4 regions of the Brucella anthropi ATCC 49188 genome follow, and region 2 is predicted to be linked to each of the others. Evidence: predicted binding sites of a transcription regulator. Region 2 holds the regulator's gene; each other region holds the start of a gene.

Region 1 (7,259 bases), 720 kb from region 2:
GTCTTACCACCCACATGCTTCTGACCGATACATTTCCCGTTGGCTCGGATACAATCATGCTGGTGCATGCAGCCGCAGGCGGACTGGGCACTTTGCTGACTCGCTGGGGCAAGGCTCTTGGAGCAACAGTGATCGGAACCGTCAGCTCGGAAGACAAAGCCGAAATGGCGCGCAAAAATGGCGCCGATCATGTGCTCGTTGGACGCGATTGCGATTTCGTCACAGCCACCCGGCGTCTCACGGATGGACAGGGCGTTCACGTCGCCTATGACGGGATCGGCGGTGAAACTCTGGCCAAAACGGCACAATGCGTGCGCCCGTTTGGAACTCTGGCGAGCATCGGTCAGGCCGGTGGAAAAATCTCCCAGACCGTCATTGATGCACTCGGCAATCAAGCAGATCTTTCTTTCGTCCGGCCAAGCGTGATCGCTTACATCAACGATCTGGATAACTACCGAAACTCCGCCTCCAAGCTTTTCGACATCATGGAAAAGGGACTGACTGGAACGATTGGGGCAACCTATCCGCTGAGCGAGGCAGCACAGGCCCATCGTGCGCTGGAGACGGGAAAATCATCCGGAAGTTTGCTCTTGATTCCCTAGAGCGCGCTTCGGGTCTCAGTACGGAAAGGCGTAGTCCACACCAATCAGATAAAGCCCATAGGGCGGGGCAACCTGCCCGCAGGCCTTGCGATCTTTGGCTTCCAAAGCCGCTTGCAGATCATCCGCCGTCCAGCGGCCAACACCCACTTCCATCAGGCTGCCTGCGAAGGACCTGACCTGATTGTGCAGGAAGGACCGCGCAGAAACGCGCATTTCCACGTAATCGCCGTTGCGGATGACATCGAGCCGGTCGAGCGTCTTGACCGGGCTCTTGGCCTGGCATTGCGTGGCGCGAAACGTCGTGAAGTCGTGCTCGCCCAGGAGCCGCTTTGCTGCTTCGTGCATCGCTTCAGCATCAAGTCGCTTCTGCACCCACCATGCGCGCTGATAATCAACCGCCAGAGGCGCACGGCGATTATGGATACGATAGAGATAATGCCGGGCACGCGCTGAAAAACGCGCATCGAATGTGTCCGTCGTCCTCTCGACATTCAAGATGCTGACGCGCTCATCCGCCATGACGAGGTGCGCATTGACCGCATCGCGCACCTTGCCTGCACCCCAATCCTTGGTGAGATCGACATGCACGACCTGCGCGGTTGCATGCACGCCTGCATCGGTGCGGCCAGCCGCACTCAGCGTCAAATCTTCGCCGCAGAACTTCTTGAATGCCAGTTCGATGGCATTCTGTACCGCATGGCCGTTTTCCTGCCGCTGCCAGCCAACATAGGGCGTGCCGTCATATTCGACAGTGAGCTTGTAGCGCGGCACCGCTTACAGAACCTTCGAAACCTGTGCGCCACGCAGAAATTCTTGCGCGGGCAATGGCTTGCCGCCGGAACGCTGCAACGTAACGAGCCGCACGGCCCCTTCCCCGCAGGCAACCGTCAGGCGATCGTCCAGCACCGTGCCCGGTTCACCGGACCCCTCACCCAGCGCCGAGCGCTGAAGCTTCACACGTTCGACAGCGCCATTGATTTCCATCTCGCACCATGCCCCCGGAAAGGGCGACAGACCGCGAATGGTATTGTGCACGTCCTGTGCCGGCTTCGACCAGTCGATGCGCGCCTCGGCCTTGTCGATCTTGGCGGCATAGGTGACGCCTTCTTCCGCCTGCGGCTGCAAGGCAAGGCTTTCACGCTCAAGCGCGCCCAGCGCACGGATCATCAGGTCGGCGCCGATCATACTCAGACGGTCATGCAGTTCGCCTGCCGTCATGTCCGGCGTGATCGCAACCTTTTCGGCCATGGCAACGGGACCGGTATCGAGCCCGGCATCCATCTTCATGATCATCATGCCGGTTTCGCTATCGCCTGCCATGATGGCACGCTGGATCGGAGCCGCGCCGCGCCAGCGCGGCAGCAGCGAGGCATGGCCGTTATAGCAACCGAGGCGCGGTGCATCCAGAATGGCTTGCGGCAGCAGCAGGCCATAAGCCACGACAATCGCAACATCGGCTTCGAGGCTTGCGAAAACGTCCTGCTCTTCCGCACCCTTGAGGCTCTTCGGCGTGAACACCGGAATGCCGAACTGTTCGGCCTTTTCATGCACCGGTGACTTGGTCAGCTCCAGCCCGCGACGGCCCGCCGGGCGCGGCGGCTGCGTATAGGCCGCAACAACCTCATAACCGTGACCGATGATGGCGGTGAGGATCGGCACGGAAAATTCCGGCGTCCCCATGAAAACGACACGCATTAAAGCACTTTCCCGGGCGCGCGCTGGCTGGCGAGCTTCTTGAACTTCTTGATGACCATATCGCGCTTCAGCTTGGAAATATGATCGATGAAGAGCACGCCGTTCAGATGATCGATCTCATGCTGCAGGCAGGTAGCCATCAGCCCGTCGGCTTCGATCAGATGCTGTTTGCCATCTGCATCGAAGTAATTGACCTTGATGGCGGCTGGCCGTTCCACTTCGGCATAATAATCCGGGATCGAAAGACAGCCTTCCTCATAGGTGCTGACTTCATCCGTCACGCCGACAATCTCGGGATTGATGAAGACATGCGGCGCTTTCGGTTCATCTTCCTTGGCAAGGTCGATGACGAGCATGCGGATCGGTTCGCCTACCTGAATGGCGGCGAGGCCAATGCCCGGCGCATCATACATGGTGTCGAACATGTCGCCGGCAAATTTGCGCAGCTGGTCGTCAAAGCGCTCCACAGGCTTGGAAACCTGGCGCAGGACGGGATCGGGAAGGATGACAAGCGGTTTTACAGACATGGGCTTTCACGTAATGGCTCACGCGAGAATCGTCAATTACACTTTGCAAAATGTTCTCGTTTTGATCTCATCAAGACGATACGAATCAGCTAAGCTCTCTTCATGGAAAACCAGAATCTCCTGAATGAGCCGATTCTGCAGCTCGGTGCCACATCCTTCACGCTGGGGAGTATCCTGCTGGCGGGTATCGTCGTGCTGGTGCTGTGTCTTGCCATTTTTCTGATCGCGGCGACACGTTCCGCCCGGCTTCGTGCGGTTGCGGAAGCACAGGCCGAAGACCGTGCCCGCGATGCGGAATATCGCATGGCGGAAATCCTGAAGGCACAGGCCGAGATGCAGGGCCGGATGCAGACCATGGCCGAGGTATTCGGCTCACGGCAGGCGGAACTCAACCAGTCGATCCGCGAAAGGCTCGACGGCATGACGCATCGCATCGGCCAGACCATGACCGAACAGACCCGCTCGACGCATGAAAATCTCGCCAAATTGCAGGAGCGTCTCGCCGTCATCGACACGGCGCAGAACAATATCCAGTCGCTCGCCGGACAGGTGGTGCAATTGCAGGCGATCCTCGCCAACAAGCAGACGCGCGGCGCTTTCGGCCAGTCGCGCATGGAAGCGATCATTGCCGATGGCCTGCCACAGGGGGCCTACGAGTTTCAGGCAACGCTTTCCAACAGCACCCGCCCCGACTGCCTTGTACGGATGCCGAACAATGCGCCCTCGCTCGTGATCGACGCAAAATTCCCGCTCGAAGCCTGGAATTCGATGCGCGAAACGGAACAGCCGGAGGCGCGCAAGGCAGCAGTCGCCCAGTTCCGCCGCGACATGGAAGTGCATATCAAGGATGTCTCGGACAAGTATCTGATCCCCGGCGAAACACAGGATACGGCTTTTCTGTTCGTGCCGTCGGAGTCCATCTTCGCCGATATTCACGAGCACTTCGAGGCCCTGATCCAGCGTGCGCATCGGGCGCGGGTCGTCATTGTCTCGCCGTCGCTGCTGATGCTGTCGATTCAGGTCATTCAGGCGATCCTGAAGGATGCCCGCATGCGCGAGCAGGCGCATGTGATTCAGGGCGAGGTGATCCGCTTGATGGAAGATGTGGGCCGTTTGGACGAGCGCGTGCGGAAGCTGCAAACGCACTTTGTGCAGGCCAACAAGGATATTGACGATATTCTGGTGTCGTCCAACAAGGTCACCCGGCGCGGCGCGAAGATCGAAGCGCTGGAATTTGGCCCTGCACCCGCAGAGGAGGCATCCCGCCCGCAAACGAGACAGACGGAAAACACTCCCACTCAAATGCGCCTGCGCGTGGTGGATGAGGACTAATTTCTTCGGCTCAGAATAGCGACGCTGTTATTTCCCTCATCCTGAGGAGGCGCGAAGCGCCGTCTCGAAGGACGAGGAAACGCACAACTCGACCCTCATTCTCAGCCTGTCGAAAGGGCCGATAGCATCAAGTATTGGCTGGCCGGTCCGAATGACCGAGATCGCGTTCCGGCCAGACCAGATCGCGCACGCGCTGCTTTAACACCTTGGCTTCCGGAAATCCGCCGTCACGCTTGCGCTCCCAGATGAGTTCTTCACTGCCGTCCGGCATATGAACACGGATTTCAAAAACCCCGCCGGTCCCCGGACGCAGCGCCACTTCGCCTAAGTCCTGCCCGAAAGTCTGTAACAGTTCCTGCGCCATCCACGCAGCACGCAGCAGCCAGTTGCATTGGGTGCAGTAGGTAATGGAGATCGATGGAGACATGTTCAGCACATCCGTATTACTTAGTTCCCGTCACTGTTTTGAAAACACAACAAACCTTATAGAATTTCTCGATATCATATGGAAAATCCGGCACATTACCAGGAAACTGCCCCATGCATTTTTCCCATAAATCAACATAAGATTTACACTTCGCCCAAGCTCTCTTGGAGTCCTTCCCACGAAGCAGTTGAAAACGTACCTTAATAGCGTTCCGGTCATCTGATGGGAAAGTGTTCAACTTTTCAACAAATGGATAAGCCGCTCCCGAATAGTCTACCGGAACCTGTTCAGACGACTTTTGCAGAATGAAAGAATATGCATCTCGCGCCGCATTTTCCAATGCTGGCAAATGATGGTTCAGCCACTGCAACGCTTCTTGCTCTTTGCTACGGCGACTTTCTTCCTCTTTCTCAATGCTATGAGCTGCTCTTTCCGATCGCTCCACAAAAATTTTCAGTATCGAATGACAAAACTCAATCAACGCTTTCAATAGTCCGAACATGCATAATTCCTTATAAAATATTCAAGAAACAACAGAAATAAAAAGGGGCGCCGAAGCGCCCCTAAAACAACTTGAGATCAATCATCGCCCATCTTGAGCGCCTGTATGAAGGCCTCCTGCGGGATTTCGACCTTGCCGAACTGGCGCATGCGCTTCTTGCCTTCCTTCTGCTTTTCCAGAAGTTTGCGCTTGCGCGTCACGTCGCCGCCGTAGCACTTGGCCGTCACGTCCTTGCGCAGTGCCGAGATCGTCTCACGCGCCACGATACGACCGCCGATGGCCGCCTGGATCGGGATCTTGAACATGTGCTGCGGGATCAGTTCCTTCAGCTTTTCGCACAGCGCGCGGCCACGCTTTTCCGCCGCCGAGCGGTGCACCAGCATCGAAAGCGCGTCGACCGGCTCCTCGTTCACGAGGATCGACATCTTGACCAGATCGCCCTCACGGTAATCCGAAAGATTGTAGTCGAACGAAGCATAGCCCTTCGAGATCGACTTCAGACGGTCGTAGAAATCGAACACCACTTCGTTGAGCGGCAGATCATAGGTGATCATGGCGCGCGGGCCGACATAGGTCAGATCAATCTGCAGACCACGGCGCTCCTGGCAGAGCTTCATGATCGCGCCGAGATAATCATCCGGTGTCATGATGGTCGCGCGAATCCAAGGTTCTTCAATCGCATTGATCTTCACCACATCCGGCATATCGGCCGGATTGTGCAGCTCTTTCTGCGAACCGTCCTGCATGTTCAGGCGATAGACAACCGAAGGCGCGGTCGTGATGAGATCGAGATTGAACTCGCGCTCAAGACGCTCCTGAATGATTTCCAGATGCAGGAGACCAAGGAACCCGCAGCGGAAGCCGAAACCAAGCGCAGCAGAGGTTTCCATTTCAAACGAGAACGACGCATCGTTGAGGCGCAGCTTGCCCATGGCAGCGCGCAGATCTTCAAAATCCGCCGCGTCGACCGGGAACAGGCCGCAGAACACGACCGGCTGCGCGGGCTTGAAGCCAGACAGCATCTTGTTCGTCGGGCGGCGATCTTCGGTGATCGTATCGCCGACGCGGGTGTCGGCCACTTCCTTGATCGAAGCGGTGATGAAGCCAAGCTCGCCGGGACCGAGTTCGTCCACCTGAACCATCTTCGGCGTGAACACGCCGGTGCGTTCCACCGGATATTTCGCGCCCGTGCCCATCATGCGGATGGTCTGGCCCTTTTTCAGGACGCCATCAATGATGCGCACCAGAACGATAACGCCAAGATAGCTGTCATACCAGCTATCGACCAGCATGGCCTTGAGCGGCGCATTGCGGTCGCCTTCCTTCGGCGCGGGCAATTGCGTGACGATGGCTTCCAGCACATCCTCGATGCCGATGCCGGTCTTGGCAGAAATGTGCACGGCCTGTGCGGCATCAATGCCGATCACTTCCTCGATCTGCTGCTTGACGCGCTCAGGCTCGGCAGCGGGCAGGTCGATCTTGTTCAGCACAACCACGATTTCATGGTTGTTGTCGATGGCCTGATAGACATTGGCCAGCGTCTGCGCTTCCACGCCCTGAGAGGCGTCCACCACCAGAAGTGAACCTTCGCACGCAGCCAGCGAGCGCGAGACTTCATAGGCGAAGTCGACGTGTCCGGGCGTGTCGATCAGGTTCAGCACATAATCTTCGCCGTTCTTCGCCTTGTAGCTGAGACGGACGGTCTGCGCCTTGATGGTGATGCCGCGCTCGCGCTCGATATCCATCGAGTCGAGAACCTGATCCTTCATCTCGCGCGTGTCCAGCCCGCCGGTCAACTGAATGAGGCGGTCGGCCAGCGTCGATTTGCCGTGGTCGATATGGGCGACGATCGAAAAATTACGAATATGGTCAAGTGGTGTGCTCATGCGCGCGATTTAACAGCAAGAAGCGGAATCTCAAAGCGGTTTTCGGATAAGATCACGCTGAAACAAAAAAACGAACATGGGAAAAAGTCCTGCTATCATGATCGTGACAACAAGTCCCCTTTGCCTTGTGGCCAAAAGGCGATAAATCACCGGCAATATAGATGCATCGCCGCCGCTCAATGCAAGCGGCGCAGCTGGCTTTCATGCAGGAGTTTAGGATGAAGACCGAACCGAACGAAGTCCACAACAGGCCGAAACTGGTCACCGTTTTCGGCGGCTCCGGCTTTG
Region 2 (7,259 bases):
AATTCGCCGTAGAGAAGCAGATAGCAGGTTTCCAGAAAATCACCGTGTTCGGCAAGCTGATCGATCGGGTAACCACGATAGAGCAAGGTGCCTTCATCGCCATCGATGTAAGTGATCTTGGATTCGCACGATGCCGTGGACGTGAAACCGGGATCGTACGTGAACATCTGCGAGTTTTTGTAAAGTGGACCGATATCGACGACGTCTGGTCCGACAGTGCCTTGTCGTACAGGCAGGTCGAATGTTTTGCCTTCTAGTGTAAAGCTGGCTGTCCTATCTGACATCGTGTTTCCTTTCATGTCCACTTTGCCGCCCGCACGACGGCAGAATTGTAATCGTCGTTATAATTTGTCTTTTATCTCTTGGAATGGTCCCTGCCCCTATGGGGACCATCAGCGTTTAGCGCATTATCCTAACGATTTTGCCCGTCAAACTATCCCAAACGGTTCGCGATGCAATGCGTAATTTGAACTATTTACGCCGGTTTTGTCACGTCAGCGTGAATGTTCCCACCTTAACCGATTTGATCGCGAATACGTCCGAGAGACTCTTCACGTCCAAGGACGAAAAGCACGTCGAACACACCCGGAGAGGTGGCGCGACCGGTCAGAGATGCACGTAATGGCTGTGCGATCTTGCCCAGTTTCAGGCCGGTTTTTTCTGCGTGAGTCCTTACGACGCCGTCAAGAGATTCAACGGTCCATTCGCCAGCTGCTTCCAGATCCGGGAGTACGGATTTGAGCACGGCCCGGCCTTCGTCGTTCAGGAGAGAAGCTGCCTTTTCGTCAAGATCAAGCGGGCGGGCAGCAAAGATGAATTTCGAACTATCAGCCAGTTCCACCAAAGTTTTGGCGCGGTCCTTCAGGCCCGGCATAGCGGCAAGCAATTGTGTGCTTCGCTTGTCGTCGAGAGCGTCGGCAATTTCCTTGCCACCCTCGATTTCCGGCAGAACAGCGATAAGCGCATCATAAAGCGCCTTATCGTCACTGGCGCGCATATAGACGCCATTGATTGCCTCAAGCTTCTGAAAATCGAAGCGAGCTGCACCCTTGTTGATATCCTTCACATCGAACCATTCGATCATCTGTTCGGTCGACATGATTTCGTCGTCGCCGTGGCTCCAGCCGAGACGTACAAGATAATTGCGCAGAGCAGCAGGCAGATAACCCATCGCACGGTAGGCATCCACACCCAAAGCGCCATGACGCTTGGAGAGTTTTGCACCGTCCGCACCATGAATGAGCGGGATATGCGACATTTGCGGCACGTCCCAACCCATTGCATCATAGATGACTGTCTGCCGCGCAGCATTGGTCAGATGATCGTCGCCGCGTATGATATGGGTCACGCCCATATCGTGATCATCGACAACGACTGCATGCATGTAAGTCGGCGTACCATCGGAACGCAGAATGATGAAATCGTCCAGGTCTTTGTTCGGGAAACGCACATCGCCCTGCACTGCATCCTGCACGAGAGTTTCACCTTCCTGCGGTGCCTTGATCCGGATGACCGGCTTTACGCCTGCAGGCGCTTCTGACGGATCGCGATCACGCCAGCGACCGTCATAGCGCGGCGGACGGCCTTCTTCGCGTGCTTTCTCGCGCATTTCGGCCAGTTCTTCTGGTGTTGCATAGCAATAATATGCCTTGCCGAGAGCGACGAGTTCTTCTGCTACTTCGCGATGGCGAGGTGCGCGCTCGAACTGAGAGATGGCATCGCCGTCCCAGTCCAGACCAAGCCAGGTCAAGCCATCAAGAATGGCAGCCGTCGCGGCGTCGGTGGAACGTTCCCGGTCGGTGTCTTCGATGCGCAGCAGCATCTTGCCACCGCTGTGCTTGGCATAAAGCCAGTTGAACAAGGCAGTGCGCGCACCACCAATGTGCAGATACCCCGTGGGCGAGGGGGCAAAACGGGTAACGACCGGTTTCGACATGATAGCTCCACTATGTCGTGCGCCTTTTTAGAGCAGCGGCAAATGCCGGAGACACAGGCGCGAACTTGAATTCCAATGCCTGCGCGAGAATGCCCGGCAGGTAATCGGGGTTCGTTATGCGAACCCACTCGATTTCGGCTGCGGTTCATGTAGCATAGGCAGCAATGTGCGCAAGGGCCTCGCATCCCTTTCGCGCGAATGTGCCGTCGTTCTTTCGGGGTATTCCGGCGGTTGGGCCAACTTTTGCGGTCAGGCGGGGGCATGACAGGCATCAGGGAAGCGAGCGATATAAACGAACGGGCGCTTGTGAAAAGCATGCCCGACGGCTTCGTGCGCGCTTTGTTGCCAGAGGTCTGGCCTCCAAATGATGTCGAGATTCCGGTAAATCCACTGCCGGTCAAGCCTCCTGCGCCGAGCTTGCGTGAACGACTTCTGTCTATACCGTCGGTCACAGCGCGACAGTTCAATGCTGCGGTCGAAACTGAAGCGGGACGCGGTGTATTTTTTCTTCTGCTGCCGGTTTTTGCCGGTGTTGGCGCAATCATCTATTTCACGCTCTCATTCGAACCGGCATGGTTACCGCTTTTGTCCATGCTCGGTATCGCCACTATCTTGCGAATTGCGACGCGCAAGCAATTCGCCGCTGCCCAAGGCGTGACATTGGCAATCGCTCTGCTGGCGGGGTTTGTGGTCGGCAAATGGGAAACGGAACGTCGTGCCACGCCGATGCTGGGCTCTGACGTGGCAACACGTGTAACGGGTCGGGTTGTCGCTCTTGAATATCAGGACAATGGCAGCTGGCGGATAACACTTGATGTGCTCCAGACAGAGCGTCCAAAACTCCGTTTTCCACCGAAACGCATTCGTGTCAATGCGCGGGACATACCGGCGTCAACGAGCATTGGCGGCGGACTGGCAGGTTTCGTGCGATTGCGTATTCCGTCGGGTCCGGTTCGCCCGGGTAACTACGATTTCTCGTTTCATGCCTATTTCAATGGTATCGGTGCCAATGGTTTCTTTCTCGGAACACCCAAAGTGGCGACGGTTTCTCAGCCAGACGAACTGACTGCGGAAATCTCCCAGTGGATCGCCATGTTGCGCGTGCGGGTGTCTGAACGAATCGAGGAAGTGATCGGTGGCGAGGACGGCAGTGTTGCTTCGGCGCTTGTGGCAGGTACGCGTGCAGGGATCAGCGAGCGGACAAATGAAGACCTGCGCAAGGCGGGGCTCGCACATATTCTGTCGATCTCGGGCTTGCATATGGCGCTTGCCGCTGGCGTTATCATGCTGACGTTGCGATCTGTCTTCGCGCTATTTCCGGCTTTCAGTGTGCGGCATCCCGTGAAGAAATATGCGGCCTTTCTCTCCCTGTTGAGCTGTACCTTCTATCTTGCCATGTCAGGTGCGGATGTCGCTGCACAACGAAGCTATGTGATGATTGCAGTGATGCTCGGAGCTTTGCTGGTAGACCGAGCGGCCATCAGCATGCGCAATCTGGCGATTGCGGCCATCGCTATGATTGCAATTTCGCCGCATGAGATACTGGGACCGAGTTTTCAAATGTCTTTTTCGGCTACGGCTGCGTTGATTGCCGGTTATGCCTGGTGGAGCGAGCGCAACGCGATCAGGCAGGTTGGCACGGAAGAACGTGGGAAGACCGCCTATAGCTTCGCTGGAAAAGTCCTGAAGCCGATCACTGCGGCGGCGGCTACTTCGCTCATCGCCGGATTGGCAAGCGGGATTTTTGCAGCTTATCACTTCAACAATACAGCGCCGTTTGGTCTGGTAGGAAATGTCCTCGCTGAGCCTGTAATAGCTCTTCTCGTGATGCCGTTTGCCGTCTTTGGTCTTGTACTGATGCCATTGCAACTGGACTGGGTACCTTTGCAGATAATGGGCTGGGGTATTTTTGCAGTCAGGCACATTGCTGCCTTTGTTGCAAAGTGGTCACCAGATGGCAATCCTGGAGCCATGCCCGCACTCACTATCGTTCTCTGGGCCATTGCGCTCGTTCTGGTTATTGTTCTGTCGACCAGATTGAAGGCGCTGGCGCTGCCCTTCATCGTTCTGGGGTTTGCCGTTTTCGTCAGGGAGCCTTTTCCTGACATCGTGATCTCGGAAGATGCCAAACTGGTGGGTGTTCGGCTCGCAGACGGGAAGTTCGCAGTCAATCGAAGCCGACAGTCACAGTTCACAATCGACAATTGGAAAACCGCTTATCTGGTGGAAGAGTTCATCGCGCCGCCATCCGGCAAAAACAAAAAGCGAACTGATGGGGACGGGTTCGAATGCGAAGATGGACTTTGCACGATCAGTCTGCGTGATGGTCGTACACTAGCCTACACCGCAGATGTCGCGATGCTGGAAATAGCCTGCAACATCGGCGATGTGGTTATTCTCGCCGTTTCCGGCAAAGATCCGGCGTGCGGACGTTCCACTATCCTGAGTATCAGCAAACAGGAACTGGCGCTAAAGGGAGCCGTCGAGATCAGGCTCGGAGAAAGGCCAGATAAAAATCGATCTCTCAAGGCTATATCGGGCGACACCTACGACGTCGCAAAGCCCGAGATGAGCCAGCAAACATCTGAATTGCAGCCGGAGGACCGAATTACCTATGCAATTGATGCGCCAAGTCGTCCTTGGCATTTGCACCGCATCCATTCGCGTCCAGCACGTGGCTTGTCCGAGCGCGAGTACAAACCAAAATCCCACTCCGCTCAAAATGCCGGAGTTTGTTCATCAGGTGTTAGCGATGAACCAACGCGCTGCAACTAAATAAAGAATGGTTCCACGTTTCTGTTCTTAACTGGAACCGCCCCATTGTTTGAACTCGGAGCTTATCTCCAAAGCCGGCTACACTACGATCTAGTAGCGGCGGATCAGGCCCACAAGCTTGCCCTGCACACGAACGCGATCCGGGCCAAATATTCTGGTTTCGTATGCCGGGTTTGCGGCTTCCAAAGCGATGGATGCACCCTTGCGGCGAAAGCGCTTCAAAGTCGCTTCCTCGTCATCGACAAGTGCCACCACGATTTCGCCAGGGTTTGCGGAATCACCGCGTTTAATGATGACGGTGTCACCATCAAAAATGCCGGCGTCGATCATTGAATCACCTCTGACCTCAAGCGCGTAATGCTCGCCCGCACCGATCATTTCGGGCGGAAGGCTGAGGGAGTGTGTTTGATTCTGGATTGCTGAAATCGGTACACCCGCAGCAATTCGCCCCATGACCGGTACGGATACAGTTCCAGACGTGTCGTCATTGGTAGCCACGGGAGCGGGGCGTGCCGGTGGCGGAGGTGTTTTGCCCAAGCTGCCTTCGATAACGCTGGGAGCGAACTTCTTTTGTGCGTTGAGGCCCGGAGCGATGGAATCCGGCAGACGTAACACCTCAAGCGCACGCGCCCTGTTCGGCAGACGGCGAATAAATCCACGCTCCTCAAGGGCGGTGATCAGACGATGGATACCCGATTTTGAAGCCAGATCGAGCGCTTCCTTCATTTCATCGAAAGACGGGGGAATGCCCGTTTCTTTTAGACGTTCATGAATGAACAGCAGAAGCTCGTGCTGTTTACGGGTTAACATGCGCGACACCCTCCCGGCCAAGAATCGAGAAAAACAAAACCAGAACGAACACTATATGTTCCAGTCTTGTTCTGCAATGGTTTTAAAACCATTAACGCTCAGGGTGAGATTGAACGGAATATTTCAGGGCAAGACCATCACGGGCACGGCATGTCAGATGCTGCTTCGAATAACATATATTTTATTATGACTTAGGTCTGTTTTCTCAAGCTTTAGTGAGGGCGAGAATTGCGCTCGATCTATAGCATGAGAACGCGACAATCATCGCCAACAGTGGCAGCAGGAGCGTTTTCATCCCTGATGAGAAGCGCTTTTGAACCGACGAGAGCTGAAAGCATGGACGAATCTTGGACCGGAAACGGCTTTGCGGTCAGCGTTCCGTCAGGGTTTGATTCGATTGTGGCCCGGATATAATCGCGGCGGTGGTCATTCGCAGGCAGGTCAGTGCCCAGCTTTGCAGGTCGGATATCGGCATCGAGGTTCGTTCCGGCAAGCTTGGCGACGAGCGGACGGAGAAAAACGAGGCTGCATACCAAGCTCGAAACGGGATTGCCCGGTAGGCCGATGACATGCACGATCTTGCCGTTCACTTCGATGCGCCCATACATCAGGGGCTTGCCGGGCCGCATGGCGATCTTCCAGAAGTCGAGATTGACGCCCTGTTTCTGCAGTGCTCCATGCACAAAATCCCGGTCACCGACGGAAGCGCCACCGATCGTTACCAGAATGTCGATGCCGCTTTGCAGGCTGTCTGCTATTGCCCGTTCGATTTTGGCAGGATCATCCGGAATGATCCCTTTATCATGTGGCGCTCCGCCGGCTCGCCTTACTATCTCGGCGATTCCAACGCTGTTCGATGCAACAATCTGGTCTTTTCCGGGTGTTTCCCCCGGCGGAACCAGCTCATCGCCGGTCGCAATGATTGCTATTTTGGGCTTTTGAAAGACGTCGATTCTCGCATTGCCACTGGCCGCTGCCAGCGACAGGGCCGCAGCATCCAGCGCCCGCCCGCTCGGAATGACGATGTTATCGGGTGAAAAATCGAGGCCTGCGCGGCGTATATGTCGTCCCGGTTCTATGCCTTCGTGAACGGTTAGCCGGTTATCCGAGCGCTCAGTGTGTTCCTGAATAACGATCGTATCCGTGCCTTTGGGCAGTGGCGCGCCGGTGAAAATCCGGACCGCCTGACCAATTCCCGGTTCACCTTCGAAGCGATTGCCCGCTGCCGATTCGCCGATGATGTCGAACTCGACGGGATAAGAGATGTTGTCTGGCGCGATCAGGGCGTAACCGTCCATGGCCGATCCGTCGAACGGCGGCTGCAGAAAATGTGCCAAAACAGGTGTTGCAACCACGCGCCCACCTGCATCTGACAAAGCGACCTGCTCTTTACCGTGCGGTTCTGCGGATTTCAGGATGCGGGCCAGTGCTTCATCGACCGGGAGAAGGGACATGGCGTTTCCTCTCGAACTGAATTGTTGACCCGTCTAGACCACAGAATCTGTCCAGATGAGTTGATCCAGAGCAAAGTCTAGCGGTTTATGCTTTCCAGTCACCTGATTTGCCGCCGCCCTTTTCGGTAACGCGGATACCGCCGATCTCCATATGTTTGTCGACGGCTTTGGCCATGTCATAGATCGTAAGACATGTAACAGAAACGGCGGTGAGGGCTTCCATTTCCACGCCGGTGCGCCCCTTGAGCTTGGCCAGCGCACGAACGCGCAAACCGGGCAATGTC
Region 3 (7,259 bases), 270 kb from region 2:
CAGGGATTTCGGTTCTGCCATATCCATTCTCGCTCTTTCACACGCATGATGACGACCTGGACGGCGGGCAACATCAGCTTGCTTGGCCACAAGCCAAGGGGGTCAAATTGTGGTGGCAGCGAACGCGGTGGATCATGCGAAACCCGGCCTACGGCTTTGCGGCCAATGTTTTCGGCTTCCGCTTCGAAGCTGTTACCACCGTTTATCAGATCGACAGCGGCGGCTTTGACTGGTCGAGGCCCGGCACATTTTATGAAGGCGTATATCGAGACGGGAAGGGCGGTCTGTTTTTCTCGTATCGCGCCCGCTTCAAGGTCTTCGGCAAGATCTGCGGTTGCTGGATCGGCTGGAGCTATATCGCTTACGACAATGTCAGTCTGCAGTTGAAAATCTCCCTCATATCCATCGTCAAATAGAGGCTGTCATGCAGCTTGTGCCCGATTGGCGGCGCGTCTTGCGAAAGGCGTGGTCTGTCCGCCTGATCCTGCTTGCCGGTGTTCTGACTGGCATTGAAGCCGTGTTGCCACTCCTTGGCGACACTTTCCCCATCCCCTCCGGCGCGTTCGCTTTGCTGACCTTCTTTGTGGTGGTCGCAGCCTTTGTGATGCGCCTCGTTTCTCAGAAGGTATTCCGAAATGGCGAGTAAACGCGCAAAGGCCGCTCTGGCATCTGGTCTGGGTCTCGTCGCTCTGACAGCGACTTATCTGACCGCGCCGTGGGAGGGTATGGAAAACCAGGCCTATTATGACAAGCTTGGCAAAGTCTGGACTGTATGTCTCGGTGAAACCAAGGGCGTGCAGAAAGGCGACTATTACACCGACAAGCAGTGCCGCGAAAAGCTCATCACGCGTCTGGAGAACGATTTCCGGCAACCGCTGCGCAAGTGTATCCGCACTTTCGATCAGGCGCCCATCGGCGTGCAGGCGTCAATGCTAGATCTCTCCTACAATATTGGGACTGGTGCGGCCTGCAAATCGACTGCCGCCCGCCGCATGAGTGATCGGCAATGGCGTGCGGCCTGCAACGCGATGACTGCTTTCAATCGTGCCGGGGGCAAGGTCGTGGAGGGTCTGAAAAAGCGCCGCGAGCTGGGTGACGCTCAGCGTATCGGGGAGCTGGAACTTTGTTTGGCAGGCCTGTGATGTTTTGCCTGCTGGACTACCTCAAGATCGGCGCTGGCTGCGCCGTCGGAATCGTTCTGTCTGGGATCTATTTTAACGGTGTGCCGGTTCTCAAAGACCTTCCCTATGTCGGTGCTGTGTTCGAGGGCCAGGCAAAGAAAGGCCTTGTTCCCGAATTTCAGGCGGCGGCGCTGCGGGCGGAACGCGACGAACTGCGACGGCAGGGCAGAGCCAACGCGCTTGTGATTGAAGCCTACCAGGTGCAGTTGCGGAACGCTCGCGCGGCTGAGGCTGCACAGATCGAAAAATCTGAACAGGAGATAGCGGACTATGAGAAAAAGCTGGCAGCGGCGGGCCGTGCCTGTCTGCTTGATCGCGATGATTTGCAGTTCCTGCGCCAGTGATCGACTGCTGCAAGAGGCTGCCGAAAAACAGGGCAAGGCGCAGGCGCGCATTGTCCCGGCTGAATATCCCGATGACTGTCGCAAGAATGAGCCGCATGCGCCGTTGATCGAGGGCGCGGAAGTCCGATCCATCCTTAAAAGGGAGCGAGCGGCGCTGGACAGGCAGAATGCGCGAACGGATCGATGTGCCGAATTCTATGACAGCTGGGCAAGGGGGCTACGGTGAGGGAAGGTGCGATGCGGTTACCAAGCAAAGGAAAGTTTGAGTGGAATTTTAACACGCTGCTGCAACTGGGGCAGATCGCGGTCCTCATCCTCGGCGGAGTGACGATCTGGGTCAACAGATCCCGCGATATAGAAGATCTCTCGAAATGGAAGCTGTCTCATGAGGCTTATCATAAAGAGCGTCTGGCAGAGGTTCGCGAGGAAAAGGGCAAAAGCGATCAGCGGTTTCAAACCATTGAAGCTGATATTCGCAAGCTCTCCAGTAATCAGGAGAGTATGAGCTATCAGATCGCGTCAAACACGCAAGCGATCAAAAGTGCTGCCGATAATTCCAAGGAAATTCAGGAAACCTTAACGACAGTGCGTGGTGATGTCCGTTTAGTGATGGAGATCCTACAGCGTCTTGAGGCAGGACAGCGGCGTCCCATGCCCCAGTAAATGCGTAGCGATCCGCTATGATATGATGACCGTGCGCCCGCCCGTCACTCGACGCGGCGGGCTTTTCTTTTCCAGCGGTCAGGATGTTGTCTCACTTGTGCCGCTTATTCGTCCGGATCTCTGCCGGTTGCTCCGAGGTGTAAGCCTTCGGATACAATGCGGATTGCTGTTGCTGCTTCTTCTTCTGACCAGCCGGCGTCTACCGCATCCTGAATAAGCTCCCGGACCCCCACGACGTTTGCACCCGAAAGCGCCTCTGTGGCTTCCGCTTCCGTCGCGCCAGCCGCGACCTGCTGCTCAACAAGGTCAGCGAGACCTTGAGAAATGGCTTCCTGACAATCAATTTCACGGTCTGGATAATCTCCTGGCTGCTTCGGTCCGAACATTCAATCCTCCGTCGATTAGATCTATGAAGGTAGGGCGCTTATGTTCTGCGTCCAGCGAAGGTGTATTCTCCGGTCATGCTAGCCCCCCGACGAACCCGCTCATTTCCTGTAGCCTCACCATGGCCATGCGCATATGACCGTGACAGCCCCGCGCCTTGCATCTGACCTTCGCCTCGATCTCGTCCAGATATTTTTGCGAACGATCTGTTCCCTCGCAAAGCAATTGCTTTGTCGCGTAAGTCACGCGACCGCATTTCTTGCAGGTCAGTTCAAGTCGCTGCTCATCGTCCAGGTCACGTACCTTGATCGTCGATTTCCAATTGCCCATAGTCTCACCAGAAGTCTTCTGCGGACGGGATGCGTGTGTAACTGATCTTGCCGCCAACGTGGCCGCCTGCTGGTGGCTTCCATTCCCCCATACTGACTATCGTGCCGGAATATTTGGAGTTGATAGCATCGACAGCATTGTTTGCCTTCTCCCACTTCTGGCGCTCGGCATCGTCGTTATTCAGCATGTCCATCTGGCGCTCATCGGCTGGGGACAGATCATACAACGTCACGCCAACTCGAAAGATGGTTACGCCTCGCGGATGATCTTCACGCACGCGTTGCCAGAGCAACCGCAGCGCCGACAGAATAGCCTGATCGTCGTTCACAACCGGCAAGTAATGCTTGCCGAACCATGAGCCGTCGCGCACTGACAGCCAGAGCCATAGGCCCGCTGCATAGAAATTTTCACGACGAAGGCGACGGGCGGCTTTGGTCAGCAGAAGGCGGGATATTTCATAAGCGCCTGTGATCGAGCGAGCATCTGGTGGCAGAACACGACCATGACCGAACATACCGCGCTGCTGCGATGGCGCTTGGATGTCGTAACCGTGGAGGGCGTACCAAAGTCGCTCGCCGTTGACGCTGTTCCAGATCTTCCGCATGTGTTTTGGTTGTAAGGCGTAAAGCTGGGTGGTTGTAAACACGCCATTACGATAAAGCCGCTTTGCCATATTCGATCCTACGCCGGGTATATCCTCCAGTTCGACGCGCAATAGTGGGTCCGGCATGATGGTTGGCCACCAAATAGCCAGCCCATTGCCGTAGGATCCTCGACGTTTCGTTTCTTCTTTCCCGGCCTTGCAGGCGATCTTTGCAAGCTGACGGTTTGCGGCGAATCCGATTGAGCAGGTGATGAACTGTCCAATGTTGTTTGAGATCGCCGATTTGATGCGCGCTGCCAATAGCTCCGGATCTCGCTTGCCACTGTCATCCAGCACGCATGTTAGCTCGTCGATGCTTTTGGCTGTGTCAATGGCGATGACAGTCTCGATCTCGCAGAGCAGGGCATTGTGAGCGCGCCGGTAAAGGTCTGGCTTTTGCGGGACCAGGATAAGGTCAGGGCACAGCCGCTTCGCTTCCTTGATCGGCATGACGTTTTTAACGCCGAAGTTCTTCGCCTCTTTCGAGCAGGCGATGACGGCGGTGCGGTCAGTGCCTTCGAAGGGTACGACGCCGATGGGGCGACCACGTAAGCGGCGGTCGCACTGCTGTTCAACGCTGGCGAAAAAGCCATCGAAGTCGAGGTATAGGCGTTCGATAGTTTCAGGAAGGCGCAAGTTACGCTCCAAAATCAGGACGAGCGAAACCCGCCCCGCGCACCTACGCACTCAGGAACATATTCCGCTCAATGTGGATATGTTCCTAGAATGTTCTCATTTTGAATTTTAGTCAATCTGCATTTTGAGGTTGTGGAAATGCGGTGCATAAGTGGGGTCGCCGGTCATTGAAATGTGGGGCAGACGCATGAAAAAACAAAATTTTTACAACGCATGACTTTCTGTCCCACTTTTCTGCAAGCCATTGAAAAGACCCGAAATCCCTAGAACCTCCGGGACTCCCATGTATGGGGCAATAAAAAACCCCGCCGGAGCGGGGTTGAGATCAATAAGAAGCTGCTTTTAGTGCTCGCTCAATGTCTTTGTCACTTGATCGATTAATTGCTTCGATAACGCCCCGATATTGTCGGCGACTTTCGGAAATGATGGTTTCGGTATCAACGGTCACGCGACGGGGAGGGAGTTTATCCTTAGTGGGTTCCGACCTGTCGACTGCCTTCCGAAGTGAATTAGGTTGAGAAGTCATATGTTTGCTCCGCCGGTCATGTGTTCAATGCTGCCTGTCGCAGCTGATATCTAGAATTAATGTCTGAATTGAAGAAATGTTTCCTTTTAATCCAGACAAGTCCCTCGTGCTTGGTCACAATTGCAACATCTACGGGTCCGCCAACCGTTTCGGAGGGTTTCGTTACCTTCTCCTTCAACGATTGAAGAGTGATTAATGTCTCAGCCAATTCCGCCATCTCATCAACGGGGAGGGAGCTGAGCACGCTCCGAAGGGGCAAAGAGTGCTCCTTGCGAGCTTTGTCAAGTACCGCGTCCCGTATTTTATCCTTCGCAGACTGAAGCAAAGCTTCCACATCGTCAATTGCGGCCATTTGGCCCCCGCTTTGCGCGGCAATGTCCTCCGCAAAGCTCTTGATTGTGTCGTTTACTGCAACCATCAGTGATTCGTAGACGTCTGCACTCAAACCCAAGGAGAATGTATCGGTCATTGAAGTTTGTGCGAAACCAGAAATCCAGGCAGGTTTGTCATGATCGATAGTTTCTGCAGCTTGCCTTTTGTATATGTGGCGACCACTCACTATTCCGCAATGGCAGTATTCGACCATTGATGGGAAAAACTCATGGTCTCCGAACCCAGCAAATACGAGACCTGTTGTGCTGAGATATCGATCTGGGTTCTTTATAACCTCCCTGATGGCTGTATCGGACCATCCGTCGATGTTCGCAGGAACCGGCACCTCGATATGCTGAAGAAAATCAGCCATCACATCCGAGACTGCTGCTCTCGTATCGCCCAACGCTTGCTCTACATTGTCCTCATTCAAGCCATTCGGGAGGCCAATTTCAGCAAGTGCGCGATCCCTCTCTGAAAATGCGCTATCAATGGCCGCAGATCTGTCGGCGTCGTCGACGTCTTTTATTGCGGATATGATGATGCCGTATGAGACACCCTGTGCAGCTCTGGCCAACTGCTCGATCTGCTTTTGTTCAGGAAAGTATCGTTGATTGTTGTTGAGGTAGCTGAACAGTTCGCTCGCGTAATCTTCGACAGTATTGAACGATTTTATTCCGATTTCCTGCCGAAAGGACTTTATGATCGTCTCCCACGGCACACTCAGAATTGATGCGGAATCAAAGATCATCATCCCAATGGGATGCCTATTAGAAAGCTGGAAGATTTTGTTCGCGCCTTTGAAATAGCGCTCTTCTCTTTTGCCATCTACCCACCTTGATACAGTGGTGGCGCTGTCGGCGGCTAACACTACAGCCAGCCGGTTCATCATGCAGACTTCAGATGTCATGCCTCGAATTCCTCCCCCGTGAGGTAATCAAGCGTGAGCGTATCGTGATTCCTGCATGTCGCATAGCCATCTGGATAAGGCGAACTGTCGTCCCAAAAATGCCATGGCCGAGTTCTATTATTGTGATGCGTTTGTTCGGCAGTCAGTATTCCGATCTTGTGTTTTTTTGGCGCTGATTGTAGTAGGTGCGCCAACGTGTGATTTTGCGCCGCAATTTTGCGATACGTACTGTGACACAAACTGGGACACATAACTGCCTTTCTGGTGGATATTGTGCAAGGAAATCAATGGGTGGGGTTTGGTGCGGCTGCTCTCCATCCGCACCAACTGCCATAAGGCAAAAGAATTTCTCTCCCGCGACAAGGCAAACAAGCCGGTGACGGCGGGACAATGACAAGAAGTGAAGGTTTGAACATGCAGGTTACCGAAACGCTCAATGAAGGGCTGAAGCGCGAGATCAAAGTCGTGGTTCCGGCCAAGGACCTCGAAGCCAAGCTCGCAGAGCGGCTGGAAACTGCGCGTGACCGCGCCAAGATCAACGGCTTCCGTCCGGGCAAGGTGCCTGCGGCTCACCTCCGCAAGATGTACGGCAAGTCCTTCATGGCGGAAATCGTCAACGAAATCCTCAACGACTCGTCGCGTTCGCTTCTCGCTGAACGTAACGAAAAGTCGGCTACGCAGCCTGAAGTCATCATGTCGGAAGACGAAAAAGAGGCCGAACAGGTTCTCGACGGCAAGGCCGATTTCGTTTTCTCGCTGAACTACGAAGTTCTGCCGGCAATTGAAGTCAAGGACTTCTCGAAGATCGCCGTTACCCGTGAAGTCGTCGATATTTCCGATGAGGAAGTTGACGATCAGGTCAAGCGCATCGCTTCGTCGACCCGCGCCTTCGAAACCAAGAAGGGCAAGGCCGAAAACGAAGATCGCGTCACGATCGACTATCTGGGCAAGCTCGACGGCGAGCCGTTCGAAGGCGGCGCGGACAACGATGCGCAGCTCGTTCTCGGTTCGGGCCAGTTCATTCCGGGCTTCGAAGAGCAGCTCGTTGGTGTCAAGGCTGGCGACGAGAAGGTCATCACTGTGACGTTCCCGGCAGAATACGGCGCTGCCCATCTGGCTGGCAAGGAAGCTACCTTCGACATTACCGTCAAGGAAGTTGCCAAGCCGAACGAACTCGTTCTCGATGATGAAACTGCAAAGAAGCTCGGCATCGAATCGCTTGAGCGTCTGCGTCAGGTTGTTCGCGAACAGATCGAAAGCCAGTACGGCC
Region 4 (7,259 bases), 1.3 Mb from region 2:
TCTGTTCATGTCGCGCGTGGTTCTGCCGCGCATCGGCGGCGTGATCGAAACCCGTCGCGACCGTATCGCTCAGGATCTCGAGCAGGCAGCCCGCCTCAAGCAGGATGCCGACAATGCTATTGCTGCTTACGAGCAGGAACTGACCCAGGCCCGCACCAAGGCTGCTTCGATCGCCGAAGCTGCTCGTGAAAAGGGCAAGGGCGAAGCCGACGCAGAACGCGCTACGGCCGAAGCAGCACTTGAACGCAAGCTCAAGGAAGCTGAAGAACGTATCGCCGCGATCAAGGCGAAGGCCATGAACGACGTCGGCAACATTGCCGAGGAAACCACGGCAGAGATCGTCGAACAGCTTCTGGGCACCAAGGCCGACAAGGCTTCGGTAACAGCAGCCGTCAAGGCTTCGAACGCCTGAGGAGAGGACAATGGACGCTACATTTTGGGCACTGATTGGCCTCATTATCTTTCTGGCAATCCTGGCTTACCTGAAGGTTCCGGGTATGGTCGGTCGTTCGCTCGATGAGCGCGCTGACCGCATCAAGAACGAACTGGAAGAAGCCCGCACGCTTCGTGAAGAGGCCCAGCAGCTGCTGGCCGAATATCATCGCAAGCGCAAGGAAGCCGAAAAGGAAGCAGGCGACATCGTTGCTTCCGCCGAGCGTGAAGCCAAGGCACTTCTCGAAGACGCCAAGCGCGCGACGGAAGAATATGTTGCGCGCCGCAACAAGCTTGCCGAACAGAAGATCGCAACGGCTGAAGTCGATGCCATCAACGCAGTTCGCGCTTCGGCGGTCGATTTGGCAGTTGCTGCAGCTGGCAAGATCGTTGCCGACAAGGTCGACACGAAGGTCGCAGGCAACCTGTTCAAGGATGCTCTGTCGCAGGTCAAGTCGAACCTGAACTAATCCCGGCTTATACAGTTTTCTAGAAAACGCCGCCTCGAAAGGGCGGCGTTTTTGTTTTCCGGGTTGAGAAATCGATTTCGATCCAGTCCGATCAGCGGCTGGCTGCCATGCCACTCAATTTATGAAACAACGGTCGATATTCCTCCAAAGCAAGGTCATCCAGTGCGCAGGCTTCCTCTGGCATGAATCACCGCAGTTCCGTATGTTCCTGGTCGCGAATGGCAGGGCGGCCGCCCCAGGCGGTGACGGTAAAGAGGTGGAATGACGCTGCCGGACTTGCGATCTCTATAGTGGTGAGGAACGAAAACGAGTGAAGCGTTAGTCCGAGCTCCTCTTGGATTTCCCGTTGGAGTGCGCGTTCAAAACTCTCTCCTGCTTCAACATGACCGCCCGGAAAGCTCCAACGGTTTGGATAGGCGCGGCGATCCGGACTGCGACGACCCAGAAGAACGCCCTGAGAGCCGACAAGAACTGCATTGACAATATCCGGCATGATGGTGCTTCGATGGTGCGAGGTGAGGTCAGTCCTTGAGGCCCGTGAGATGGGCGAGCGGCAGCTCTCCCTGTGACTTGACCGTCTGGATGGCGAAGTTGCTCCGAATGTCGATCACGCCGGGAAGTCGCAGCAGCGTGCCGGTTAGAAAGCGCTCATAGGCTGCGAGATCAGGCACCACCACCTGCAGCAGAAAGTCGGATTCTCCCGACACGAGATGGCATGAAAAGACCTCCGGCAGATTCTGCACGGAGGTGCGAAACGCCGTCGCGGTTTCCTCGTGATGGCGCTCTACCCGGATGCCCACGAAAACAGTCAATCCAAGCCCGACCGCGTTTCGATCCAGCGCTGCATGATAGCCTTGAATGACGCCTGCCTTTTCGAGCATCTTGACGCGCCGCAGGCACGGAGAGGGCGACAGACCAATTTTCTCCGCCAATTGCACATTGGAGAGCCGCGCATCGTCCTGGAGTGCGGTCAGTATTTTGCGGTCGATAGCGTCCAGTTTCAGTGTTGGCATAATCCGACAATCATAGTTGTTATGTTGGCAGAATGTACCACAAAGCCGTAACATTGCGCCACAAATCGCAAGGACATGCGCATCCATCTCCGCATAGTTTCGACCATGCAGCTGCTTCGCATAGCGGACCGGCCGGCACTCTCTTTTTTCGCATTAGCCTACGCAAAACTGCTTCGCGCTTTTGCTGGAAATGCTCTGGTGGACGATATCGATGAGCGAGATGTGGTTATATGCAGGTGCACTAGCTGCTGCATTTCTTATTCCGGGACCGGATATGCTTCTGCTCCTCCAGACTGGTGCGGCACAGGGCAGGACACATGCGCTTGCAGCGGCAGCAGGGCTTGCAATCGCGCGCGCTTGTCACGTCGCCCTTGCCGCACTTGGTCTGGCTGCACTTCTTCATGCTTTTCCTGTCGCGTTTCAGTTCGTCCGGATCATCGGTGCCTGCTATTTGGTCTGGATTGCCATCGGCATTCTGCGCCACCCCTTGCCGACAGTGGATGCAGCTGGCGGCGTGCGCGAACGCCGGTCCTATCTGGCTTCGGCTCGCAAGGGTCTCCTCACCAATCTGCTCAACCCGAAAGCGTTGCTTTTCTGTTCGGTCCTGCTGCCGCAGTTCGTTCATCCCGAAAATGGCAGCATTACGCTCCAGTTCGCGTTGCTGGGGACTGTGATGACGATCGTGGGATTGTCGTTCGACACAATCTACGCCTTCACAGGTTCGTCGCTCGGAAGCCTGTTCAAACGTTATCCTGCCATACAGTCAGTCCAACGCTGGGGCTTTGCAGCGCTGCTTTTCGGCTTCGCGGCCAAGCTTGCAACTGTTTAAACGCTGTAACGGCCTTTGATGGGCGCGAAAGTATAGCGGTGGATACCGGGAACGGGGCCAGTCGTTTCGATGGCGGCACGATGTTTCACAGTCGCGTAGCCCGCATGGATTTCCAGTCCGTAAGGTGGATGCGCCGCTCCGGCACGGATCATCATACGGTCGCGCGTTACCTTGGCGACGATAGACGCAGCGGCGATGGAGACGGAACGCTGATCGCCTTTGACCAGAGCCGAGCCAGGGCAGGGAAGTCCGGGCGGAACATCGCGTCCGTCAATCAGCGCATGGCATGGCTGCAAGGTCAGGCCGACAGAAGCGCGACGCATGGCTTCAAGCGCGGCTTTCCTGATATCGCTTGCATCGATGCTGCGCGCGCTGAGGCTTGCCACCGAAACGGTGATGGCTTTTTCCAGAATGGTTTCGTAGAGCGCTTCGCGCTTTACAGCCGTGAGACGCTTGGAATCGTCCAGACCGTTTGGAAGGTTGTCGATATCGAGCACCACGGCAGCAGCCACGACAGGACCGGCCAAAGGTCCACGTCCCGCTTCATCTATGCCGACGATGTGTTTCAGTCCGCGCGCAAGCAATCTTTTCTCTTCAGAAAAGTCAGGCGCGAGTGGGATATCAAAGAGAAGCGGAGAATCAGAAGCCGAGCGTTTCATTTGGCGGCGATGCTCGCATTGCTTCCGATTCTCCGCAAGGGCCCTGCTCGAGGATGGTGGCGTGAAAGCAGGTAGCCCCTCCGTCCGAAAAGAGATCAGACGGGAATTGAACTGACGACTGATAGGATATGCAGTTTGAAAAGCGGCACCAGCCCAAGGTGAAGTTCGCCTTTTGGAGCCCCTTTGTGTGCCTCGCCTAAAACAGTGAAAGCTGTTTGCCTCCCTTTTCGACCGGTTCGAACAGATCGGTGCGCAACTGAAGGCGGCGCGCATTGAAACCGAGCTTGCGTGCGGTGATCTCGAAACGACGTCCGATCTGCCATGCATAGGGACCTGTGCCGCGCATGCGCTTGCCCCATTCGGCATCGTAATCCTTGCCGTCGCGCATGGAGCGCACCAGCGACATGACATGACGATAGCGATCCGGGTAATTGCGCAACAGCCAGTCCTTGAACAAAGGGGCTACTTCGAGCGGCAGGCGCAGCAGAACATAACCCGCCTCGCGCGCGCCCTGCGCATAGGCTGCATCCAGAATGCGCTCGATCTCGTGATCGTTGATACCCGGAATGACCGGCCCCATCATGACGGACGCTGGAATACCCGCATCGGCAAGCTTACGGATGGCCTGAAGCCGCAGTGTCGGCGTCGAGGCGCGCGGCTCCATCGTGCGAGACAGATGAGCATCGAGCGTCGTGACTGACAAGGCGACCTTGGCCAGCCCCTTCTCGGCCATGCGGCTTAGAATATCGATGTCACGCACCACCAGGGCGGATTTCGTCACGATGCCGACCGGATGATTGGCAGCCTCCAGCACTTCGAGAATTTCGCGCATGATGCGCCATTTCTTCTCGACCGGCTGATAGGGATCTGTATTGGTGCCGATGGCGATGGTCCTCGGCTGATAATTGGGCTTGGCGAGCTCGCGCTCCAGAAGGCGCGCTGCATCCGGCTTCGCGAACAGGCGGGATTCGAAATCGAGACCGGCAGAAAGCCCCATGTAACTATGGGTCGGACGGGCAAAGCAATAGATGCAACCGTGCTCGCAACCGCGATAGGGATTGATCGAGCGGTCGAAATTGATGTCGGGTGAATCATTGCGGGTGATGATCGTGCGCGGCTTTTCGATCTGCACGTCGGTCTTGAACGGCGGCAGTTCCTCAAGCGTGGTCCAGCCGTCATCGAAATCATGCCGCGTCGTCGGCTCGAAGCGTCCGGTCGGGTTGATGCCCGCGCCGCGTCCGCGCCTGCGAGCATGGTCGATGCGCAGGCCTGCCTCACCGATCATCGCATTGGCGTGATCCGCGCGTCCACTACCGAAGGCAGCCATGTCGGCCTGCTTGATGATATCTGCCTGCTGGATCACTTCCATTTTCGTCTCCCTGAATGGAAACATCTGGCGTTGTGCAGCCACGACGAAAGCAAACCGGGAACAGGATACCCCTTCAGGGCTGATAACTGTTCTGTTGCGCGTGCCGTGCTGCCATGCGACTCTGTTCTGATGAATCTATTCCTATCGCAAGATTTAGAACAAAGCAAGAACATATGTGCAGCAGCTTTCCGTTCACGCGTTCTTGATATATGAAGCGCGCATGTTGTCCGTCGTCATCGAAACCCTGAATTCAGAAAGAGCGCTGGCCCACACGCTTTCGGCTTTGGTGCCGGCTGTTGTGGAGGGGTTGCTGCGCCGTGTTACGGTCATCGACCGGGGGTCATCGGACGAAACCGCTCTCGTCGCGCTCGGTGCCGGCTGTAGCTTTTATGCCGAAATGGATATTGAGGCGGCGCTCGCAGAAATCCGCACGCCGTGGGTACTGTTGCTGAAACCGGGCGCTATTCCGCAGGAAGGATGGGAGGAAGTCCTCCGCCGCCACATGGATAGTGATGGGGGTACCGCGCGCTTTTCACTGCCGGAAGATAGCGGCTTGGGCACGGTCCGTAAAATCTTCGGCCACAAGGCGACGCTCGATGCCGGGCTTCTGGTTCGGTTGGATCTTTTGAAGCCGCTGTTGCTCGACGGCGTGGCGTTTGATCTGCTTCCACAGCACTTGCGGCCGGTCCGTCTCAAACACCCCATTCTGCCGCCCGACGAAGACTGAACAAAACAAAAAGGCGAAGCTGGAAGCTTCGCCTTTTTCATCAGACATGCTGACCGGATTAGTTCTGACCGGATTAGTTCTGGCCGGATTAGTTCTGGTAAGAGGAAGGCGAAGCATCGCCAAAGCGATGAGCCGAACCGTCCTGATAGACCGGAGCCTTGATCGAGGCAGGAGCCGTGTAGTCGAGCTTCTGGCTCTGCGTTGCAACCGGCGTACGGTCGTTTTCATAGAGATCGGCAGGTTCGCCGACATGCGGGTTTTCAGCGAAAGCGGCACCGGCGCTAAGGGCAACGGCAACAGCAGCAAGAGCAAACTTTTTCATTTTCGTAATCCTTAAAATCGCCCCTTCGGATGGCATAGAAGCCTTTCCGGGGCTCCCGGGTGGCACCATGCCATCCATCGGGGAGATAACTGGGGAAGCTGAATGATTGGGAGGAATATCCAGCTTGGGAATTCATCGGGGCGTCATCCGCTGGGAGGCTTTTGACGACGCCCTGCGCCTAAGTTTTCGGAAAACTTAGTTCTGGTAGCTCGAAGGCGATGCGTCACCGAAGCGATGAGCCGAACCGTCCTGGAATGAGGACTGGCTGATCGAAGCGGGAGCGGTGTAGTCGACCTTCTGGGAAGCAACCGGGGTGCGGTCGTTTGCATAGAGATCGGCAGGTTCGCCAACGCGTGGGTTTTCAGCAAAGGCAGCACCGGCGCTAAGAGCGAGGGCAGCGGCAGCAAGAACAATCTTTTTCATTTTCCTATCTCCTTGGAAAGTCGAGCGGCGTTTTGTTCGTCGTTCCGATGCAGCTGAAATGGGTGACAGTGGGTAAAAGTTCCAGTCACGAAAATGTTTTCTTAATCACACATTCGTGCAGCCAATTTTATGGAATGTTGATAATTTATGAGAAATAACTAAATATAATCAATAAGTTATATTATATATCAGTATTCACGAAACTGTTGTAAAAGGCATTTTGTTCAAAAAGAGCGAACAGTCTGTCCCAATATATTGTCCAATGAGAGTGAACAATAGGGCGATTTTTCAGACTTTCGGTTGGGAGGCCGTTCAGAAACTACTTTTGGGAGGGAGCCGTTTGGGTTGCGACGACGAACCAGTCGGGTCGTTCGGCCAAGAGAAGTGCTGCTGCCCGCTCTGTGGCGGCCATATCTTCGTAGATCGCATAACAGGTTGCACCTGAGCCTGACATCTGTGCGTAAAGCGATCCGCTTGCGCGAAGCAGGTCAAGTTTGTCACCGATCTGGGGGGCAAGTTTTAGGGCCGGAGGCAGAAGATCGTTGCGGGTTGTCTGCAGATAGGCGCAAAGGGGGGCGATATCTGCATGGGAGCCAAGGTTCAGCGCTGGATGGTCGCGTTTGTCGAGTGCGCGAAAGACATCCGGCGTTGCAACAGCGGTTCCATCATTGACGAGGAGCATCGGCAGGGCTGGAAATCCGACAACCGGGCTCAGGTCTTCACCGATGCCGCGCGCGGCAAGCGGTGTGCCCTTGGATGCGCCATGCAGGCACATGGGCAGATCGGCGCCAAGGGTAAGCCCCATCGCGGCGAGTTGCTCTAAACCGAGATCGAGCCCCCACAATTCATCGAGCGCGAGCAGCGTTGCTGCGGCATCGCTCGATCCGCCGCCTATACCCGACGCAATCGGAAGGTTCTTTTCCAAATGAACGGCGACGGGCGGCAATGCCCTTTGCGTATGATCACGCAAGGCCTCGCGTGCCTTGAGAACCAGATTGCCACCATCGAGCGGTAT

The links. Region 2 encodes LexA, which represses DNA repair genes until DNA is damaged. Its sites were predicted from a motif close to TGTTCNNNNTGTGTTCNG; they were not measured.
Region 1: the regulator LexA is predicted to act here: its motif matches at 2,876-2,893, upstream of OANT_RS06935 (DNA recombination protein RmuC).
Region 3: the regulator LexA is predicted to act here: its motif matches at 4,262-4,279, upstream of OANT_RS11845 (Y-family DNA polymerase).
Region 4: the regulator LexA is predicted to act here: its motif matches at 4,927-4,944, upstream of OANT_RS02655 (glycosyl transferase).

What each region holds. Positions count from the first base shown of each region.
Region 1 is NC_009667.1:1,419,334-1,426,592, reverse strand. Features, by position in the region: gene OANT_RS06955 (quinone oxidoreductase family protein) at 1-602, shown strand, start outside; gene truA (tRNA pseudouridine(38-40) synthase TruA) at 618-1,373, opposite strand; gene fmt (methionyl-tRNA formyltransferase) at 1,377-2,297, opposite strand; gene def (peptide deformylase) at 2,297-2,824, opposite strand; gene OANT_RS06935 (DNA recombination protein RmuC) at 2,927-4,156, shown strand; gene OANT_RS06930 (Rdx family protein) at 4,284-4,583, opposite strand; gene OANT_RS06925 (hypothetical protein) at 4,600-5,085, opposite strand; gene lepA (translation elongation factor 4) at 5,163-6,971, opposite strand; gene OANT_RS06915 (complex I NDUFA9 subunit family protein) at 7,190-7,259, shown strand, end outside.
Region 2 is NC_009667.1:2,134,575-2,141,833, forward strand. Features, by position in the region: gene gltA (citrate synthase) at 1-284, opposite strand, end outside; gene gltX (glutamate--tRNA ligase) at 515-1,936, opposite strand; gene OANT_RS10605 (ComEC/Rec2 family competence protein) at 2,198-4,711, shown strand; gene lexA (transcriptional repressor LexA) at 4,802-5,521, opposite strand; gene OANT_RS10620 (molybdopterin molybdotransferase MoeA) at 5,761-6,975, opposite strand; gene moaC (cyclic pyranopterin monophosphate synthase MoaC) at 7,061-7,259, opposite strand, start outside.
Region 3 is NC_009667.1:2,407,902-2,415,160, reverse strand. Features, by position in the region: gene OANT_RS25075 (DUF7338 family protein) at 1-416, shown strand, start outside; gene OANT_RS11875 (DUF7940 domain-containing protein) at 425-646, shown strand; gene OANT_RS11870 (lysozyme) at 636-1,142, shown strand; gene OANT_RS11865 (hypothetical protein) at 1,142-1,525, shown strand; gene OANT_RS11860 (hypothetical protein) at 1,763-2,188, shown strand; gene OANT_RS11855 (hypothetical protein) at 2,293-2,574, opposite strand; gene OANT_RS11850 (hypothetical protein) at 2,648-2,902, opposite strand; gene OANT_RS11845 (Y-family DNA polymerase) at 2,907-4,181, opposite strand; gene OANT_RS11840 (hypothetical protein) at 4,724-5,989, opposite strand; gene tig (trigger factor) at 6,404-7,259, shown strand, end outside.
Region 4 is NC_009667.1:533,618-540,876, forward strand. Features, by position in the region: gene OANT_RS02625 (F0F1 ATP synthase subunit B) at 1-412, shown strand, start outside; gene OANT_RS02630 (F0F1 ATP synthase subunit B) at 423-902, shown strand; gene OANT_RS25255 (NUDIX domain-containing protein) at 1,090-1,395, opposite strand; gene OANT_RS02635 (Lrp/AsnC family transcriptional regulator) at 1,424-1,915, opposite strand; gene OANT_RS02640 (LysE family translocator) at 2,127-2,744, shown strand; gene rnhB (ribonuclease HII) at 2,741-3,403, opposite strand; gene OANT_RS02650 (PA0069 family radical SAM protein) at 3,600-4,772, opposite strand; gene OANT_RS02655 (glycosyl transferase) at 4,993-5,499, shown strand; gene OANT_RS02660 (hypothetical protein) at 5,588-5,821, opposite strand; gene OANT_RS02665 (hypothetical protein) at 6,017-6,244, opposite strand; gene OANT_RS02670 (4-(cytidine 5'-diphospho)-2-C-methyl-D-erythritol kinase) at 6,564-7,259, opposite strand, start outside.